Regions from separate parts of the Streptomyces sp. NPDC048057 genome, predicted to be linked through region 1. Evidence: riboswitches for the same ligand, from Rfam matches in the RefSeq annotation. Region 1 holds a riboswitch; each other region holds the start of a gene.
The links. A riboswitch is a leader RNA that binds a small molecule or an ion and turns the genes downstream of it on or off. The one in region 1 is predicted to bind thiamine pyrophosphate.
Positions count from the first base shown of each region.

Region 2: linked by a shared signal. The riboswitch ahead of thiC (phosphomethylpyrimidine synthase ThiC) and the one ahead of AB0E05_RS08595 (thiamine ABC transporter substrate-binding protein) in region 1 are both predicted to bind thiamine pyrophosphate.
Region 3: linked by a shared signal. The riboswitch ahead of thiO (glycine oxidase ThiO) and the one ahead of AB0E05_RS08595 (thiamine ABC transporter substrate-binding protein) in region 1 are both predicted to bind thiamine pyrophosphate.

Region 1 covers NZ_JBEZNF010000006.1:92,703-99,363, forward strand. The annotation lists gene AB0E05_RS08590 (iron ABC transporter permease) at 1-1,354, opposite strand, end outside; gene AB0E05_RS08595 (thiamine ABC transporter substrate-binding protein) at 1,420-2,523, opposite strand; TPP riboswitch at 2,604-2,714, opposite strand; gene rlmN (23S rRNA (adenine(2503)-C(2))-methyltransferase RlmN) at 2,841-3,947, opposite strand; gene AB0E05_RS08605 (phosphatidate cytidylyltransferase) at 4,027-5,325, opposite strand; gene frr (ribosome recycling factor) at 5,325-5,882, opposite strand; gene pyrH (UMP kinase) at 6,043-6,661, opposite strand, start outside.
Region 2 covers NZ_JBEZNF010000004.1:236,153-242,813, reverse strand. The annotation lists gene AB0E05_RS06415 (cupin domain-containing protein) at 77-394, shown strand; gene AB0E05_RS06410 (DUF5326 family protein) at 540-758, shown strand; gene AB0E05_RS06405 (IclR family transcriptional regulator C-terminal domain-containing protein) at 1,022-1,798, shown strand; gene AB0E05_RS06400 (SsgA family sporulation/cell division regulator) at 1,947-2,384, shown strand; gene AB0E05_RS06395 (YibE/F family protein) at 2,412-3,794, opposite strand; TPP riboswitch at 3,866-4,038, shown strand; gene thiC (phosphomethylpyrimidine synthase ThiC) at 4,033-5,826, shown strand; gene AB0E05_RS06385 (hypothetical protein) at 5,993-6,661, opposite strand, start outside.
Region 3 covers NZ_JBEZNF010000016.1:35,167-41,827, reverse strand. The annotation lists gene AB0E05_RS20000 (thiazole synthase) at 77-871, opposite strand; gene thiS (sulfur carrier protein ThiS) at 877-1,092, opposite strand; gene thiO (glycine oxidase ThiO) at 1,089-2,276, opposite strand; TPP riboswitch at 2,424-2,536, opposite strand; gene AB0E05_RS19985 (hypothetical protein) at 2,648-2,986, shown strand; gene AB0E05_RS19980 (FAD-dependent oxidoreductase) at 3,113-4,375, shown strand; gene AB0E05_RS19975 (Rv2175c family DNA-binding protein) at 4,498-4,863, shown strand; gene thiE (thiamine phosphate synthase) at 5,123-5,821, shown strand; gene metF (methylenetetrahydrofolate reductase [NAD(P)H]) at 5,849-6,661, shown strand, end outside.

The DNA.
Region 1 (6,661 bases):
ACGCCCCGAGGACCGCCGCCGCCTCCCGCAGTCGCCCGTCGACCGCCCGCAGCACCGGCAGCATGGTGCGCACCACGAACGGCACCCCGACCAGCGCCTGCGCCAGCGGCACCAGGATCCACGAGGCCCGCAGGTCCAACGGCGGCTCGTCGAGCGTGATCAGGAAGCCGAAGCCCACCGTCACCGCCGAGACCCCGAGCGGCAGCATCAGCAGCGCGTCGAAGCCACGCACCAGCCGCCCCGCCCCGCGCTCCCGCCCCTCGGGCCCGGGCCGCCGCGCCAGCGCCGCCGCCGCGAGCCCGCCCACGACGACCGCGATCGCGGTCGCGGCCAGCGCGTACCGCAGCGAGTTCCCCACGGCGTGCACCGGTGGTACGAGGAAGGCGCCCCCGCTCGCGTCGAGCGAGCCGAGCGCCCGGTAGTAGTCGAAGCCGTAGCCGTCGGGAGTGGACAGCGAGCGCTCCACCAGGACGCCCAGCGGCACCAGCACCAGCAGCACGACCGTGGTCAGCACCCCGCCGAGCAGCGCCCACTGCCGCGCCCCGCGCGGCCGGCGGGCGGTGGAGGCCGGGTCCACCAGCGTCAACGCGCCCTCCCGGCGCCGTACCGTCCACGCGTGCACGCCCAGCACCGCGCCGACGGCGGCGAACTGCACCAGGGTCAGGACGGCGGCCGTGCGCAGGTCCAGCAGTTGCGCGGTCTGCCGGTAGATCTCCACTTCCAGGGTCGAGAAGCCGGGCCCGCCCAGGATCTGGACCACGCCGAAGGAGGTGAAGGTGAAGAGGAAGACCATCAGCGCCGCGGCGGCCAGGGACGGCGCGAGCGCCGGGAGCGTGACCGTGCGCCAGGCGGCGAAGCGCCCCGCGCCCAGCACTCGCGCCGCCTCCTCCTGGCGCGGGTCGAGCTGCGCCCACAGGCCGCCCACGGTCCGCACCACCACGGCGTAGTTGAAGAAGACGTGGGCGAGGAGGATCGCCCACACAGTGGTGTCGAGGCGGATCCCCCACGCCTCGTCGAGCAGTCCGCCGCGACCCAGCAGCGCCAGGAAGGCGGTGCCGACGACGACGGTCGGCAGCACGAACGGCACGGTCACCACCGCCCGCAGCAGCCGCTTGCCCGGGAAGTCGTAGCGGGCCGTGACGTACGCCCCCGGCAGCGCGACGAACAGGGTGAGCGCGGTCGACGCCAGCGCCTGCCAGGTGGTGAACCACAGCACGTCGAGGACGTCCGGGCGGCCCAGCACCTCGCCGATGCGCCCGAACTGCCAACGCCCGCCGTCCCGCAGCCCGCGGCCGACGATCGCGGCCACGGGGTACGCGAAGAAGACGCCGAAGAACGCGACGGGCAGCGCCATCAGGGCGAGCCGTGTCGCGTTCCCCGTGCGGGGCGCCCGGCCGCGGCGCCCCGCCGCGGGCCGGGTCACTTCACCACGAGCGAGGACCACGTCTGAACCCACTGCTCACGGTTCTTGGAGATGGTGTCGGGCGCCAGCGTCGTCGGCTTCTCGACCACCGCGCCGTGCCGGGTGAACAGCTCGGGCAGCTTCGCCCCGCTGACCACCGGGTTGACGAACATGTTCAGCGGCATGTCCTCCTGGAACGTCTTGGAGACCATGAAGTCCAGCAGGGCCTTGCCGCCGGCCTCGTTCTTCGCGCCCTTCAGCAGGCCCGCGAACTCGACCTGCCGGAAGCAGGTCCCGGTGGCGACCCCGGTGGGCGCCTCGGCCGGCTGCGGGTCGGCGAACAGCACCTCGACGGGCGGGCTGGAGGCGTACGAGACCACCAGCGGCCGGTCGGCCTTGGCCTTCTTGCCCCCGGCGGACCCGGAGAACTCCTCGTTGTACGCCTGCTCCCAGCCGTCGACGACCTTGACTCCGTTGCCCTTGAGCTGCTTCCAGTAGTCCTGCCAACCGTCCTCGCCGAAGTGCGCGACGGTGCCGAGGACGAAGCTGAGGCCCGGGGAGGACGTGGCCGCGTTCTCCACGACGAGCAGGTCCTTGTACTCGGGCTTGGCCAGGTCCTCGAAGGTCTGCGGCGGCGCGAGCTTCTTGTCGGCGAAGTACTTCTTGTCGTAGTTGACGCAGACGTCGCCGGTGTCGATCGGGGTGACCCGGTGCTTGTCCTTGTCGAGTTGCACGGTCGCCGGCACCTGGTCGAGGCCCTTGGCCTCGTGGGGCGTGAAGAGGCCGTTGTCGAGCGCGCGGGACAGCAGGGTGTTGTCGACGCCGAAGAACACGTCGCCCTGCGGGGAGCCCTTCGTCAGGATCTCCTTGTTGAGCGCGACCGCGGTGTCCCCGCTCTTGAGGACCTTGACCGTGTAGCCGGTCTGCCGGGTGAACTCCTTGAGCACGGCCTCGGAGGCGGCGAAGGAGTCGTGGCTCACCAGCGTGACCGTCTTCGAGCCCTTGCCGTCGCCGTCCTTGGCTCCGGAGTCACCGGAGGACTCCCCGCCGCAGGCGGCGAGCACGCTCACGCCGAGCGCCGCGGCCAGCGCGGCGACCGTCTTCTTCCTGATACTGCTCACGGATCGATTCCTCCTGGGGGTGGCCAGGAAGAGACGCGGCCCGGCCCGGTCTCGTCGAAGACGCGGGCAGGGCGCAACAGCTTGAGTGGTGACCGAACTTCCTACCCAGAATGACCTGGGCGAGGTTCAGAGGGTCTGCGGTCTGATGGGTACCGCACTCTCAGCGCTGTGGCGCTCCCCTGTCGGATTTATGCAGATGTACGGGTCAGACTACAAGGTCAGCCGCAGGCGGCGGCAGGGGCGGGTGCCTGCGCACCCCGCACGCTGAAGGCGCAGTGCGCCCGCCTCGCGACCCGACCCGTGCACGACCCCCGTCGTCAGCGCTCGGACGCGGCGAGCTGTCCGCACGCCCCGTCGATCTCCTGCCCCCGGGTGTCCCGCACCGTGACCGGGACCCCGTGGGCCGCGATCGCTGCGACGAAGGCCCGCTCGTCCTCCGGCCGGGACGCGGTCCACTTCGACCCCGGAGTCGGGTTCAGCGGGATCAGGTTCACATGGACGCGCCGCCCCTTGAGCAGCCGGCCCAACAGGTCACCGCGCCACGCGTGGTCGTTGATGTCGCGGATCAGCGCGTACTCGATGGAGACGCGACGACCCGACTTCTCCGCGTACTCCCACGCGGCGTCCAGGACCTCGCGGACCTTCCAGCGGGTGTTCACCGGGACGAGGGTGTCACGCAGTTCGTCGTCCGGGGCGTGCAAGGACACCGCGAGCCGGCACTTGAAGCCCTCGTCCGCGAAGCGCAGCATCGCCGGCACCAGACCGACGGTGGAGACCGTGATCCCGCGCTGGGACAGCCCGAGGCCGTCGGGCTCGGGGTCGGTGAGCCGACGGATCGCGCCCACCACCCGCTTGTAGTTCGCCAGCGGCTCGCCCATGCCCATGAAGACGATGTTCGACAGCCGGGCGGGGCCGCCGGGCACCTCGCCGTCGCGCAGCGACCGCATCCCGTCCACGATCTGGTGCACGATCTCCGCGGTCGACAAGTTGCGGTCGAGCCCGGCCTGGCCGGTGGCGCAGAACGGGCAGTTCATCCCGCAGCCGGCCTGGGACGAGATGCACATCGTCACCCGGTCGGGATAGCGCATCAGCACGGACTCGACGAGCGTCCCGTCGTGCAGCCGCCACAGGGTCTTGCGGGTGGTGTCCTCGTCGCAGGAGATGTGCCGCACGACCGACATCAGGTCGGGCAGCAGCTCCGCGGCCAGCTTCTCCCGCGCGGCGGCAGGGATGTCGGTCCACTGAGCCGGGTCGTGCGCGTACCGGGCGAAGTAGTGCTGCGACAGCTGCTTGGCGCGGAAGGGCTTCTCGCCGATCGCGGCGACGGCGTCCTTCCGCTCGGCGGGCGAGAGGTCGGCAAGGTGCCTCGGGGGCTTCTTGGCTCCGCGGGGCGCGATGAATGTGAGTTCTCCGGGCTTGGGCATGGTCCATCCAGTGTCGCAGAGATACGACGAAGGGCTCGCCATCCTGTGGATAACAAGCCCTTCACCGTGAAGCCGCAGGTCAGCCGCTTCCTACGAACACCACGAACAGCAGCCAAACCACCGGCGCCGTCGGCAGCAACGAATCCAGCCGGTCCATGATGCCGCCGTGGCCCGGCAGCAGCGTGCCCATGTCCTTGATGCCGAGGTCACGCTTGATCATCGACTCGCCGAGGTCTCCCAGCGTCGCGCTGACCGCCACCGCGAGGCCCAGCAGCAGGCCCTGCCACCAGGTGCCGTCGTCGATCATGAACTGCATGCACAGCGCGCCCGCCACCATGGCGAAGCCCACCGCCCCGAACAGCCCCTCGCGGGTCTTCCCGGGGCTGATGCGCGGAGCGAGCTTGCGCTTGCCGAAGCGCCAGCCGACCGCGTAGGCGCCGGTGTCGCTGACCACCGTGAGCAGCAGGAACGCGAACACGCGCCGGGCACCGTCGTCGGCCGTGAGCATCATGGCGACGAAGGTCGCCAGGAACGGCACGTAGAACACGGCGAAGATCCCCGCCGTGACGTCCTTCAGGTACCCCTCGGGCGGCTCCGTCATCCGCCACACCAGCACGGCGAGCGCCGTGAGCGCCGTGGCGACCCAGGCTCCCTCCGCACCGCGCACGTACCCGGCGACGACCATCGCCGCACCACCGACGGCGAGCGGCACCAGCGGAGCCTTGATCTCCTTGCGCTCCGCCAGCCGGGAGGTGAGCTCCCACAGGCCGACCACGACCGCGACCACGACCACGCCGACGAACACGGCCTTGACGAAGAAGAGCGACGCGATGATCACCGCACCGAGGCCGACGCCTACCCCTATGGCCGCCCGCAGGTCACGGCCGGCACGCTTCTTCCCGTTGCTCTCCGCCGTGCGCCTGGCACCGGCCCGGCCCGCCGGCTGACCGGGCTGCTGCTGCTCGGCGGGCGGTGCGACCGGCTCCGTCGAACCCGTACCCGCCCCTCGTTCGTGCCCCGCGTGCGCCCCCCGGTCCTTCGGACCGGACGGGCCGCCCGTACGGCGTCTGTGCGACGACTCGGGTGCCGGCGGCGGTCCACCGGCACCGGGTGCCGGCTCCCGCGGAACCTCGTCACGGAACAGCGGACCGCTCAGTCGGGAGGACTCCCGACCGCTGTCGTCCCTGTGGTCGCGGTCGCCGGGACCGCCTGCGTCTCTACCTGCGTCGGGGAAGTCCGGCACGATGGGCATGGGCCGAGTCTGCTGTGCCTCATGCCCATCGTAGGCGGGACCCGCCGAGGCAGGGCCCTGGTCGTGCGGACGCCACCCTCCGACGTAGTTGGCCCTCTGTGGGGCCCCCCAGGAAGCGTCGTTCATCAGACTTCGAGCAGCTCGGCTTCCTTGTGCTTGAGCAGCTCGTCGACCTGCGCCACGTACTTGGCGGTGGTGTCGTCGAGCTCCTTCTCGGCGCGGCGGCCCTCGTCCTCGCCGACCTCGCCGTCCTTGACGAACTTGTCGATGGTCTCCTTGGCCTTGCGGCGCACGGCGCGGATCGAGATCTTTGCGTCCTCGGCCTTGCCCTTGGCGACCTTGATGTACTCGCGGCGGCGCTCTTCGGTCAGCTCCGGGAAGACCACACGGATGATGTTGCCGTCGTTGCTCGGGTTGACCCCGAGGTCGGAGTCGCGGATCGCCTGCTCGATGTTGCGCAGCGCGGACTTGTCGAACGGCGTGACCACGGCCATGCGCGGCTCGGGCACCGAGAACGAGGCGAGCTGGTTGATCGGGGTCAGCGCACCGTAGTAGTCGGCCACGATCTTGTTGAACATCGCCGGGTGCGCACGCCCGGTGCGAATCGCGGCGAAGTCATCCTTGGCGACCAGGACGGCCTTCTCCATCTTCTCCTCTGCTTCGAGGAGGGTCTCTTCGATCACCACTTGCTCCTGCGTGTCTTGAGTAGGCCCGGCTGACAACTGCCCGGTCGGGCGGAACCTGTGTCGCGTCTTCCCTGCACGGTGTCCGACCGGCAGGGCTTTGTCTATCCCCGGACATCCTCGGGCATCCGTTCCCCGGACGCCCGGGACACCCCCCGGTTCAGGACCGGGTGCCCTTGTCGCTCACGAGCGTGCCGATCTTCTCACCCCGTACGGCCCGCGCGATATTGCCCTCGGCCAAGAGCTCGAAGACGAGGATCGGCAGGGCGTTGTCACGGCAGAGGGTGATGGCCGTGGCGTCGGCGACCTTGAGGTCCTTGGTGATGACCTCGCCGTACTCGAGTGCGTCGTACTTCACCGCGGCCGGGTTGGTCCTGGGGTCGGAGTCGTACACCCCGTCCACGCCGTTCTTGCCCATCAACAGGGCTTCGGCGTCGATCTCCAGGGCGCGCTGGGCCGCGGTGGTGTCGGTGGAGAAGTACGGCATGCCCATGCCGGCGCCGAAGATGACGACGCGCCCCTTCTCCAGGTGGCGCACGGCGCGCAGCGGGATGTAGGGCTCGGCGACCTGGCTCATGGTGATGGCGGTCTGGACGCGGGAGTCGATGCCCTCCTTCTCCAGGAAGTCCTGGAGGGCGAGGCAGTTCATCACCGTTCCGAGCATGCCCATGTAGTCGGAGCGGGCCCGGTCCATGCCGCGCACCTGCAGTTCGGCGCCGCGGAAGAAGTTGCCGCCGCCGATGACGATCGCGATCTGGGCGCCGTTGCGGACGACCGCG
Region 2 (6,661 bases), on a different contig from region 1:
CCCGTCTTGACGGCGGATCCCTTCCTGTGTCTGATCGTGGCTGACGTGATCGGACACGACAGCAGGGCGGAGCACGATGAAGGCATTCCGACTGGACGAACTGGAAGCGGAACGCGCCGCGAACGACGGTGCGTACCTCCAGTTCCTGCGGGAGCGGAACATGTCGGTCGGGTTGTACGCGCTCGACGCGGGCACCGCCGACCCCCAGCAGCCCCACGGCCAGGACGAGGTGTACTTCGTGGTGAGCGGTCGCGCCTCGATCACCGTCGGGATGGAGACCACCGCGGTGGCGCGCGGCAGCGTCGTCTACGTGCCGGCCGGGGTGGCGCACAAGTTCCACCACATCACCGAGGACCTCAGGGTCCTGGTCGTCTTCTCTCCACCAGAGAGCTGAGACGCGCTCCGGGATGCCCTAAGGGACGGTTCAGGGGAGATCGGGGGCCGCGGGCCGCCCGGGCCGCACCCGGCCCGCCTAGCATCGAGGACGACACGGAAGACGACAGCGGGAACGGCAGTGTCCGGGAAAGGCAGGGACGACGATGGCGGTACGGGAGATCTTCGCCGGTTTGCCGTGGTGGGTGAAGTGGGTCGCGGTCCCGCTGGTCGCGCTCGCGATCTTCGGCGGTCTGATCGCGAACGTCGTCGGCTTCGTGATCGGTCTGCTCTTCAAGATGTTGGTGTTCGTCGCCCTCATCGGCGGACTGATCTTCGTCGTACGGAAGTTCAAGGGATCATCGAACTCCCGCGGGGAGTGGTAACCACTGGGCGGTACTGCTTTAACCCAGGCGAGGGAACCCAGGCCCAACGCAGGGTCCAGTTGGTTGAATGGCCATTACAGTGGCAGTCCGCCGCTGGGCATCCGGTTTCACCACCCCTAGTGCGCCCTGTTGTGCACCCGCGAGCGCTCCCCCGTCGGGGAGACGTGGGAACCCGGGCAGCCCGGCGCGGCGGATCCACGGGGACGGCCCCCGCGGGCGGGCGAGTCGTCCGTCACCACGTCAGGACATTCTGGGGGTGATTCGTGGCCACGGCGGCGAGCGACGGTGCTCCCCCCACCCTGATCACATCCGTGCAGCGGGCGCTCAGACTGCTGGAGGCGGCCTCCGCGCACCCGGCGGGCGCGCCCGCGAAGGTGCTGGCCCGGCAGGCCCGCCTCCCCCTTCCCACCGCGTACCACCTGCTGCGCACCCTGGCGCACGAGGGGTATCTGCGCCGTGAGAAGGGGGTGTTCGTACTCGGGGACGCCCTGGAGCGGCTGACCCCGGTCGGCGCGACGGCGCAGAATCGTCGCAGCAAGCTGGAGGAGTCGCTGGAGCACTGGCGGGACGCGATCGGCGTGCCCGTCTACTTCGCGGTCTACCGCGAGGGCGAGATCGACATCGCCGGCATCGCCGACGCCCCGCACGCCCCCGCAGTCCGCGAGTGGGCCGACTTCCGCGCGACCGGGCACGCACACGCCCTCGGGCAGTGCCTGCTCGGCCAGCTCGACGAGGCGGCCCTCCACGACCACCTCGACCGCTACCCGGTGCGGCCCCTGACGCCCTGCTCCGTACCGGACCGGCGCACCCTGCTGGACCGGATCGCGGCGCGCAGGCGCATGGACTCCGTGATCGAACGCCAGGAGTACGCGGCCGGCACGGTCTGCGCCGCCATCCCCATCACCGCCGGCTCCGGCGCCGCCGCGATGGCGATATCCCTCCCGCTCGACCAGGAGGAACGATTGCTCCCGGCGATCGAGCAACTGAGAACGGGGATAGGCAGCCTGCTGGGTTCCCTCGCCTTCTCTATCAGTATCTGAAAAATCACTCCTTGTAGTCCTCTGGTCGCATACAGCACGATTGTTGGGAGAGGTTCAGGGGTATCCTCCCTGACCCGTTTTCTGCTGACTTCATCCAGAAGGCTGCCAACCAGGCCCGATCCGGGCCTCCTTCACTGCGGGGTACACGATGCGCGACGAGTCGGTCCAGGCCGAGGTCCTGATGAACTTCCTTGTCTCCGAGGAGCTCTCGTTCCGGATCCCGGTGGAGCTCCGGTACGAGGTCGAGGATCCGTACGCCGTGCGGATGACCTTCCACCTGCCCGGTGACGCCCCGGTGACCTGGGCCTTCAGCCGCGATCTGCTGCTCGACGGAATCGTCGGGCCGAGCGGGGACGGCGACGTGCACATCGCGCCGATGGGCCCCGGCGAACTCGCCGACCTGGGCATCCGGCTCCAGGTCGGCGGGGACTGCGCGTACTTCCAGGTGAGCGCCGCCCCCGTGGTCGCCTTCCTCGACCGCACCGATCGCCTGGTCCCGCTCGGCCAGGAGCGGACCTTCGGCGACTTCGACACCGACCTGGAACAGGTGCTCAGGTCCATCCTCACCGGGGAGAACGCGGGCTGAGCGGCCCTGGGACACGCCCTGGCGCCGCTACTTCTTGCGGCGCCGGCCCCGGCCCGAACCACGGCTCGCGGGCACCGCCCCGCCGGGCTGCGGACGGTCGGCGGAGACCACCAGCGCCGCGAGCGCGGTGGTCACCGGGACGGAGGCGACCAGTCCGATCGACCCCACGAGGGTCCGGACGATCTCCTCCGCCACCAACTCGCTGTTGGCGACCGTCGCCACCCCGCTCTGCGCGATGGTGAAGAGCAGCAGCAGCGGCAGTGCGGCACCCGCGTAGGCGAGCACCAGCGTGTTCACCACGGAGGCGATGTGGTCGCGGCCGATCCGGATGGCCGCGCGGTACAGCGCCCGCGGCCCCATGGTCGGATCCGCCTGCCGCAGCTCCCACACGGCCGAGGTCTGGGTCACCGTCACGTCGTCGAGCACCCCGAGCGAGCCGATGATGACCCCCGCCAGCAGCAGACCGCTCATGTCGATCTCCGGATAGAGACCGTGGATCAGGCCGGTGTTGTCGTCGGTGTTGCCCGACAGCACCGCCCACTCGATGAAGACCGAGCCGAGCAGCCCGATCAGCAGCAGCGAGATCAGCGTGCCGAGGACCGCGACCGAGGTGCGCGCCGTCAGCCCGTGACACATGTAGAGCGCGATCAGCATGATGGCGCTCGCCCCGACCACCGCGACCACCAGCGGATTGGACCCCGCCAAGATCGCCGGCAGGATGAACAGCGTCAGTACGGCGAACGAGATGACCAGCGCGATCAGCGCCATCACCCCGCGCATCCGCCCCACCAGCACCACGGCGAGGGCGAAGATCCCGGCCACCACCGCCAGCGGGACCTTCCGGTTCACGTCGATGACGGCGTACTGGAGGTCCGGCGGAGCGTCCGGGGCGTACGCCACCACGACCTCCTGGTCCTTCTCCAACTGCCGCACCGCGTCCGGCTGGACGACCTCCGCGAAGACGCGGCCCTTGTGCTGGCCGGAGTCGATCCTGATGGTGGCCTTCTTGCACTCGCCTTCCTGCGCGGCGATCGCCTCCCGCCCCTGGGGCGTGCTGGTGTCCCCGGTCGCGGGCACCTGGGCGGAGTTCACGGACTTGCAGTCGATGCGCTCGATCCGGGTCACCGTGGCCTGTTCGGTCTGTCGGTCGAAGCCCACGCCGGTGCGCTCGTGGCCGGGCGCGGAGCCGGGCCACAGGACGACCAGACCCACGGCGACGGCCGTGGCGAAAGGAATCAGCACCGCGGCGATGACCCGACGCAGATGCCGCGAGACGGGCGCGGCGGGCCCGTGCCCGTGGCTGTGCCCATGTCCGTGGCCGTGTCCGTGGCCGTGTTGGTGGCCGTGTTCCTGGCCGGGCGCGGGCTGGGGAGCAGGGCCCTGCTGGGGGCCGGGCGGTGATGACGTCACCGACCGATCATCGCAAGAACGGCAGGGGCCCCCTGGTCAGCACGCCAGAAATGACGCTAGCGTGGTGCCACCTTTGCACACGCGGGAGCTCGGAGCACCGGGCTGAGAGGGCGCTGACCTCCGTAGACGTACTGCAGGGCCGGCCGCGAGAGCGCCGGCCCGCCACACGTCGCGGACACCGCTGCGTCGACCGCCGAACCTGTTACCGGGTAATGCCGGCGTAGGGAGTAGGTCTTCCATGACCGTTCAGGACGCACGCACGCCTGCCGTCGAACCCGCTGTCGACGGCGCCCGCACACCGGGCTGGCACAAGGCATACGTCGAGGGTTCCCGCCCCGACCTGCGGGTGCCGGTCCGTCAGGTGCACCTCACCAACGGCCGGGACGTGACGCTGTACGACACGTCCGGCCCGTACACCGACCCCACCGTCGAGACCGACGTGCGCCGTGGGCTGGTCCCGCTGCGCGAGAGCTGGATCGTCGCCCGCGGCGACACCGAGGAGTACGCGGGCCGGCCCGTGCGCCCCGAGGACGACGGGATCAAGCACACCTCGCCCCGCGGTGGACTGCGCAACCTGGACGCGGTCTTCCCCGGGCGCCCGCGCCAGCCCCGGCGCGGTCGGGACGGCCGGGCGGTGACCCAACTCGCGTACGCCCGCCGCGGCGAGATCACCCCCGAGATGGAGTTCGTCGCCCTGCGGGAGAACGTCTCCCCCGAGGTCGTGCGGGACGAGATCGCGGCCGGCCGCGCGGTGCTGCCGGCCAACGTCAACCATCCGGAGATCGAGCCGATGATCATCGGCAAGCGGTTCCTGGTGAAGGTCAACGCCAACATCGGCAACTCCGCCGTGACCTCCTCCATCGAGGAGGAGGTGGAGAAGATGACCTGGGCCACCCGCTGGGGCGCCGACACGGTCATGGACCTGTCCACCGGTCGCAACATCCACACCACCCGGGAGTGGGTGCTGCGCAACTCCCCCGTGCCGATCGGCACCGTGCCGCTGTACCAGGCGCTGGAGAAGGTCGACGGCAGGGCGGAGGAGCTGACCTGGGAGATCTACAAGGACACCGTGATCGAACAGGCCGAGCAGGGCGTCGACTACATGACGGTGCACGCCGGCGTGCTGCTGCGGTACGTGCCGCTCACCGCCCGCCGCAAGACCGGCATCGTCTCCCGCGGCGGCTCGATCATGGCCGCCTGGTGCCTGGCGCACCACAAGGAGTCGTTCCTGTACGAGCACTTCGAGGAGCTGTGCGAGATCCTCGCCGCGTACGACGTGACGTACTCCCTCGGTGACGGGCTGCGGCCCGGCTCGATCGCGGACGCCAACGACGAGGCGCAGTTCGCCGAGTTGAAGACGCTGGGCGAGCTGAACAAGATCGCCAAGCGGATGAACGTGCAGACGATGATCGAGGGCCCCGGGCACGTGCCCATGCACAAGATCAAGGAGAACATCGACCTCCAGCAGGAGATCTGCGAGGAGGCGCCGTTCTACACCCTCGGCCCGCTCACCACGGACGTGGCACCGGCGTACGACCACATCACCTCCGGCATCGGCGCGGCGATGATCGCCTGGTGGGGCACGGCCATGCTCTGCTACGTGACGCCCAAGGAGCACCTGGGGCTGCCCAACCGGGACGACGTGAAGACCGGGGTGATCACGTACAAGATCGCGGCGCACGCGGCGGACCTCGCCAAGGGGCACCCGGGGGCGCAGGAGTGGGACGACGCGCTCTCCGACGCGCGGTTCGAGTTCCGCTGGGAGGACCAGTTCAACCTGGCGCTCGACCCGGACACCGCGCGCGAGTTCCACGACGAGACGCTGCCGGCCGAGCCGGCGAAGACGGCGCACTTCTGCTCGATGTGCGGCCCGAAGTTCTGCTCGATGAAGATCAGCCAGAGCATCTCGGAGCAGTTCGGCGGTGCCTCCGCACCGGACGCGACGGCGGAGGAGATCACCGAGGGGATGCTCCAGAAGTCCAAGGAGTTCGCGGCGAGCGGGAACAGGGTGTACCTGCCGATGGCCGAGTGACCGGCTGACTGAACGACCGGCCCGACGGACCGGCCGCGGGACCGACCGACCGCGCGGCCGGCCGACCGGGGAGCACGAGGAGTCAGGGGAACTCGGGGGGACGGGGGTACGGTGCGCGCCTCGCGGCCGCACCCTCGTACCGCGGCGGTGCCACGGCGCGGCCAGGTCACTCCGGGCGGTTCTCGGGGCCCCCGAAGTCCGGGCTGGTGAAGTCGGGGCTGGTGAAGGTGGGCCGCTGCCCCGCCGACTTGCCCTCGCTCGGACTGGAGTAGTCCGGGCTGTCGTACCCGACCTTCGGTATGCGGGTCACGGGCCGCGGCGGCGCTCCGGACACCGGGTCCGCGGCCGGGTCCTCCAGCGCGATCCGCAGGAACGGCAGGACGCCGCGCTCCAGCACCGCGTGCAGCCAGGCGTCCTTGGCGCGCGCCACCTCGTCGGGGAGTTCGTTCGACATCTCCTCGGCCGGCAGCTGCGTCGCGCTGTTGCGCAGCGCGGTGCGCAGGAGCCCGACCCCCGCGTACAGGATCGCCGCGGCGGTGAGGGCGGCGAAGAACCAGCCGGCCGACACCATGGTCTGGGCGAACGACGGCGGCGGGTCGAGCATCTTGAGGACGTACCCGACCAGCAGGAACAGCAGGGCGGCGATGCCCGCGAGGACCGGGGCGAGCACCGCGACCACGGCCGCGAAGCCGGCGCCGCTGCCGTCGCCGTCGACGTGGATCCTGGGCCGGTCCCGGTCGCCGGCGGACGCGGCGGAGGGCGAACGGGCCTCTTCGCGGATCCTGACGTAGTGCTCGTACTCGGGCGCGGCGGAGGCGGTGATCAGCGCCGTGGC
Region 3 (6,661 bases), on a different contig from region 1:
CCCTGCGTCGACTCCGGGGCCGAGTTGTGACCTGCGGGGACTGGACGGAGGGCCGGGGGAGGCCCCGGCCCCGGGGCTAGAAGGCGGGGCGTTCCGGGTCGAGCGCGGCCATGCCGTCGGTGGGCGAGGACGCCTCGGCGAAGTGGCGGCGGGGGATGCGGCCGGCCCGGTACGCCAGCCGGCCCGCCTCCACCCCGTAGCGCATCGCCTCGGCCATCCGCGCCGGCTCCTGCGCCCGGGTGACGGCGGAGGCGAGCATCACCGCGTCGCAGCCCAGCTCCATCGCGAGCGCGGCGTCCGACGCGGTGCCCGCCCCGGCGTCCAGCACCACCGGCACGCCCGCCTGCTCGACGATCAGCCGGAAGTTGTGCGGATTGCGGATGCCGAGACCGGAGCCGATGGGCGAGCCCAGCGGCATGACCGCGGCACAGCCGACGTCCTCCAGCCGGCGCGCGAGCACGGGGTCGTCGTTGGTGTACGGCAGGACCGTGAAGCCGTCGTCGACCAGGATCTCCGCGGCGTCCAGCAGCTCGACCGGGTCGGGCAGCAGGGTCCGCTCGTCGGCGACGACCTCCAGCTTGACCCAGTCCGTGCCCAGCGCCTCACGGGCCAGGCGGGCGGTGAGCACCGCCTCGCCGGCGGTGAAGCAGCCCGCGGTGTTCGGCAGGACCCGGATGCCGAGGCGGGCCAGCACGGAGAGCACGGAGCCCTGCACCGAGGGGTCGACGCGGCGCATCGCGACGGTGGTGAGCTGGGTGCCGCTGGCGACGAGGGAGCGTTCGAGGACGTCGAGGCTGGGCGCCCCGCCCGTCCCCATGATCAGTCGGGACGTGAAGGTCGTGTCGCCGATGGTCAGCAGGTCGTCGGCCATGTCGATCACCCTCCCTGCACCGCGGTGAGGACTTCGACGCGGTCGCCGTCGCCCAGGAGCGTGCCGGGCCAGGCGCTGCGCGGGACGACGGTCTCGTTGACGGCGGCGGCGACGCCGGCGGGGGCCGCGGTCACCTCGGCGACCAGGGCGGCGAGCGTGGTGGGCGTGGCGAGTTCACGCCGTTCGCCGTTGAGGGAGACAACCAGGGGAAAGCTGTTCATACGGGCTGCTCCTGAGGGACGGGAGTGAAGCGAGCGGGGGTGAAGGGATGGGCTTCCTCGGGCAGGACGCCGTCGGTCAGGGCCGCGGCGAGCACATCGCCGGTGAGCGGCGTGAGGAGGACGCCGTTGCGGTAGTGGCCGGTGGCCAGCAGCAGGCCCGGCAGCTCGGTCGGGCCGAGCAGCGGGGCGTTGTCGGGCGAGCCGGGCCGCAGTCCGGCGCGGGTCTCCGTGAGCGGGAGTTCCGTGATGCCGGGGACGAGTTCATGGGCGTCCCGCAGCAGTTCGTAGACCCCGCCGGCGGTGACGGTGGTGTCCCAGCCCAACTCCTCGCTGGTCGCGCCGATGACGAGTTCCCCGCTCTCGCGGGGCACGAGATAGACATGGCTGCCGCGGACGACCGCGCGCACGGTCCGGGACAGGAAGGGGGCATAGGGCGCGGGCACCTGGAGGCGGATGACCTGCCCCTTCACCGGCCGCACCGGTGGGCGTACGGACGGGGGCAGTCCGTCGAGCCGGCCGCTCATGCTGCCCCCGGCGAGCACGATCTGGTCGGCGGCCAGCCGGGTGCCGTCCGCCAGGGCGACGCCCACGGCCCGGTCGCGGTCCACCAGCAGCCGGGCCGCCCGATCCCGGTGGAAGGTGACGTCGGCCCGGCCACAGGCCGTGAGCAGCGCGGACGCGAGCCGCCGCGGATCGACCTGGTGGTCGCCGTCGACCCGTAGCCCGCCGCGTACGCCCGGTGCCAGCATCGGCTCCAGGCGGCGGCACTCACGGCCGGTGAGCCATTCGGACGCCAGTCCGGAGCGCTGCTGGAGTGCGTGCAGCTCCCGCAGATGGGCGCGGTCGTCGGCGTCGAGGGCGACGGCGAGGGTGCCGCAGGCGCGGTAGCCGATGTCCGTTCCGCTGGCCTGGTCGAGTTCGGCGGCGAAGTCGGGGTAGCGGCGCGCCGACTCCAGATTGAGGGCGAGCAGTGCCTGCTCCCCGTAGTGGAGTTCGGTGACGGCGGCGAGCATGCCGGCCGCGACCTGCGCGGCGCCCCCGCCGGGCGTCGGGTCCACCACGGTGACGCGCAGGCCGCGCTGTGCGGTGCGCCAGGCCGTGACGAGCCCGATGACGCCGCCGCCGATGACGAGCACGTCGGCGGGGCGCGTCGTCGGTGGGGGCAGCGGTGCTGACTGCGCCACGGGTGGGGGTGCGGGGTGCGGTGCGGGCCGTGGTGTGGGACGTGGTGTGGATGACGGCGCGGACTGCGGTGCGGGAGCTTCGGCGGGTTGTGGTGGCCCGGTCGTCCGCGGTGGCTCGGGGGTGCCCGATGGCGCAAGAGCGTGCGGCATGGGTCTTCAGCTCCTCCCTTCGCCGGCATGACCCGGATCAGGTTCGTACGGTCGGAGGCCGCCCAGCCTCCCTCTCAGCCCGGTGCGTCCGGGCTCCCGCGGGTGCTTTACGGTGGCCACCCTAACCCCAGCCCGTGACGTGCCGTAAGGGCGGTCGGGGCCGGTGGGACGCCGTGCTCCGGGGGCGGTCGGGGTGCAGGAGCGCGAAAGGACGGTTCACCGTGGCAGGCTCGCTCGACGGACTCGTGCTGTCTCCCGTCGCCGATCAGGCGCCGGGTCAGGTCGGCGTCCGCACCCGGTTTGCGTACCGGGAGCAGGACGGCCGGATCTGGGCCCACTACGAGGGCGGGGACGTGGTCCGCGGCCATCTGGTGGGCACCCGCGAAGGCGACCGGCTGGACTTCCGCTACGTCCAGTTGCGAGACGACGGCAGCACCTCGTCGGGGCACTGCGTCTCGACCGTGGTGGAGCTGCCCGACGGGCGCATCCGGCTGGAGGAGAGCTGGGAGTGGGAGTCCCAGGAGGGCAGCGGGACGAGCGTCGTGGAACAGGTGCCGTAGGGGTCGGACGTCGGCGCGAGGGGTGCGGCGCCCGTCCGCGCCGACGTACGGGCATCGGGCACGGGCGTGGCGGGCGGGGTGACACCCCACTTTTCTGACGAGTCGTCAGGTGCGTAAGGTTGACGGGTGAGCGAGCAGCAGACACAGCAGCAGGCACGAGGCGTGGTCATCGTCGGTGCGGGCATGGCCGGTGTGCAGACCGCCGTCGCCCTGCGGGAAGGGGGCTTCACCGGCCCCGTCACCCTGATCGGCGCCGAACCCCACCAGCCCTACGACCGACCCCCGCTCTCCAAGGCCGTCCTGTTGGGCAAGGCCGAGGACTCGGCCTTCGACGTGGACTTCGAGGCGCTCGCCGTGGAGCTGCGGCTCGGCTGCGAGGTGACCGGGCTGCGCCACGCCGCGCGCGAGCTGGACACCGAAGCCGGGCCCGTCCCGTACGACGTCCTGGTCATCGCGAGCGGCGCCGAGCCCGTCACCCTGCCCGGCACGGCCTCCGTCCCCGGCGTCCACCTGCTGCGCACGCTCGACGACGCCGAGCGGCTCAAGCCCGTCCTCGGTCGACAGCACGACGTCGTCGTGGTGGGCGCCGGCTGGATCGGCGCCGAGTTCGCCACCGCCGCCCGGGAGGCCGGCTGCGCCGTCACCGTCGTCGAGGCCGCCGACCGCCCCCTCGCCGAAGCCCTGCCCGCCGAGGTCACCGCCCCCATGGCGCAGTGGTACGCGGAAGCCGGCGTCGAGCTGGTCACCGGCGCGCGCGTGGCCGGGGTCGAGCCCGGGACCGTCGTCCTGGCCGACGGGCGGCGCATCCCCGCCGAGGCCGTCGTCGTCGGCATCGGCGCCCGCCCCGCCACCGGTTGGCTCGCCGGCTCCGGGATCGCCACCGACCCGAACGGTGCGGTCACCGCCGACGCGCATCTGCGCACCTCGCTGAGCGGCGTGTACGCCGTGGGGGACTGCGCCTCCTTCCCCTCGGCCCGCTACGACCGCCGCCTGCTGGTGCACCACTGGGACAACGCGCTCCAGGGCCCGCGCACCGTCGCCGCCAACGTCATCGCCGAGCTGGCCGCCGCCGGACCGGTCGGCGCCACGGCGGCAGCCGAGCCGCCGGAGGCCTACGACCCCGTGCCGTACTTCTGGTCCGAGCAGTTCGGCCGGTTCGTGCAGTACGCGGGCGATCACGCGGACGCCGACGCGCTCGTGTGGCGCGGCAGCCCCGCCGACCCCACCTGGTCGGTGCTGTGGCTACGGGACGGCGTGCTCGTCGCGCTGCTCGCCGTCGGCCGGCCGCGCGACCTGGCCCAGGGCCGCCGCCTCGTCCAGGCCGGCGGACGGCTGGACCGCCGGCTCGCCGCGGACCCCTCGGTCCCCCTGAAGGCCGCGTCCAGCTAGGGCGCACCCGCCCCCGCGGCACGCCGCTGACCAGGCGGTCCGCCCCGCGGGACGCTCGTATGGCGGCAGTCGGCCGGGGGCTCCCGCTACCCACTGTCGGTCCCAGATGGCAGGCTTGTCCCGTGACCGAGATTGACGCAAAGATCGATGCCCTCGTCCCCGACTGGCTCACCCTGCCCGACATTGCGGAAATGTTGGACGTCGAGGTGACGCGCGTGCGCCAGCTCGTGAAGGAGGGCCAGCTGATCGCCGTGCGCCGTGGGGAGAGGCGCGTGCTCCAGGTCCCCGCCGCGTTCATCAGCGACTCGAAGGTCGTCAAGGGCCTCAGCGGCACCCTGACGCTCCTGAAGGACGACGGCTTCACGGACGAAGAAATGCTGGAGTGGCTCTTCACCCCGGACCCGAGCCTGCCCGGCACCCCCGCGCAGGCCCTCAGTGAGAACCGCGGCACGGAAGTGAAGCGCAGGGCGCAGGCGCTCGCCGTGTGACGTCCGCCGCACGGCGGCTGCCGACGCAGCCGCCGTCCCGAGCACCCGCGCGCGGCCTTCCGTACAGCGCGCCGGGTGCCGAAGAGACCTGGACTCACCAGCACGCGGTGTGCGGGAGCGCGCCCCGGGCGCATCCGCCGTACCGGACGCACGCCGACGCCAGCGCCGTACGTCCTGTCGGCGCCCTCACCGGCAGCCAAGCCGTCGGCGCCCTCGCGCACGCCACCCGCACACCGCCGACCCACCGGGGGAACCCGTCATGTCCACGCTCCGCGCCCGGCTGTCCGACGCCCGGCTCTACCTCTGCACGGACGCCCGCAAGCGCCAGGGCGACCTCCCCGACTTCCTCGACGCCGTCCTCAGCGCCGGAGTCGACATAGTCCAGCTCCGCGACAAGGGCATGGAAGCCGCCGAGGAGCTGGCCCACCTGGAGGTCTTCGCCGACGCCTGTCGTCGCCACGGCGCCCTGCTCGCGGTGAACGACCGGGCCGACGTCGCCCACGCCATCGGCCCCGACGTGCTGCACCTGGGCCAGGGCGACCTGCCCGTCCCCGCCGCCCGGGCGATCCTCGGTGACGACGTCCTCGTCGGCCGCTCCACCCACAGCGCGGCCGAGGCGTCCGCCGCCGCCGTCCAGCCGGGCGTGGACTACTTCTGCACCGGCCCCTGCTGGCCCACCCCCACCAAGCCCGGCCGGCACGCGCCCGGGCTCGACCTGGTGCGCCACACCGCCGCCCTGGGCACGGACCGCCCCTGGTTCGCCATCGGCGGGATCGACGCCGAAAACCTGGACGAGGTCCTCGACGCCGGCGCGCGCCGGGTGGTCGTCGTCCGGGCCGTCACGGAGGCCGACGACCCCGCCGAAGCGGCTTCCCGTCTCGCCCAGCGGATACAGGACCGCTGTGACGTGGGCAAACGTGATACTGCCCAGTCCGGTGGGTGGACATCGGTTGGGTGACCTTGCCACCCCCGATAACCTGCCGGTATGGCCCTTGGCACACCTTCGACCAGGACGGATCGCGCACGCACCGTGCGCGAGTTGCTCGCGACCGACGAGACCACCTACTCCTTCGAGTTCTGGGCGCCCAAGACGGAGAAGGGCGAACGGAACCTCTGGAACGCCCTGCGCCGGGTGGAGGCGGTGGCCCCGAGCTTCGTCTCCGTGACGTACGGCGCGGGCGGCTCCACCCGGGCGGGCACGGTGAAGGCGACCCAGCAGATCGCCGCCGACACCACCCTCACCCCCGTCGCCCACCTCACCGCGGTCAACCACTCCATCGCGGAACTGCGCAACATGATCGGCCAGTACGCCGACGCCGGGATCCGCAACATCCTGGCCGTCCGGGGCGACCCGCCAGGCGACCCCATGGGCGAGTGGGTCAGGCACCCCGAGGGCGTGACCTACGCCGCCGAGCTGGTCAGCCTGATCAAGGACTCCGGCGACTTCTGCGTCGGGGTGGCCGCCTTCCCCGAGATGCACCCGCGTTCCACGGACTGGGACACCGACGTACGGCACTTCGTCGACAAGTGCCGCGCGGGCGCCGACTACGCCATCACGCAGATGTTCTTCCGCGCGGAGGACTACCTCCGGTTGCGTGACCGGGTCGATGCCGCCGGCTGCGACACCCCCATCATTCCGGAGATCATGCCGGTCACCAGCGTCAAACAGCTCGAACGTTTCGCCCAGCTCAGCAACGCCACCTTCCCCGCGGAGCTGAAAGACAGGATCCTCTCCGTCAAGGACGATCCGGCCGCTGTACGCTCCATGGGTATCGAGTTCGCAACGGAGTTCTGCGCG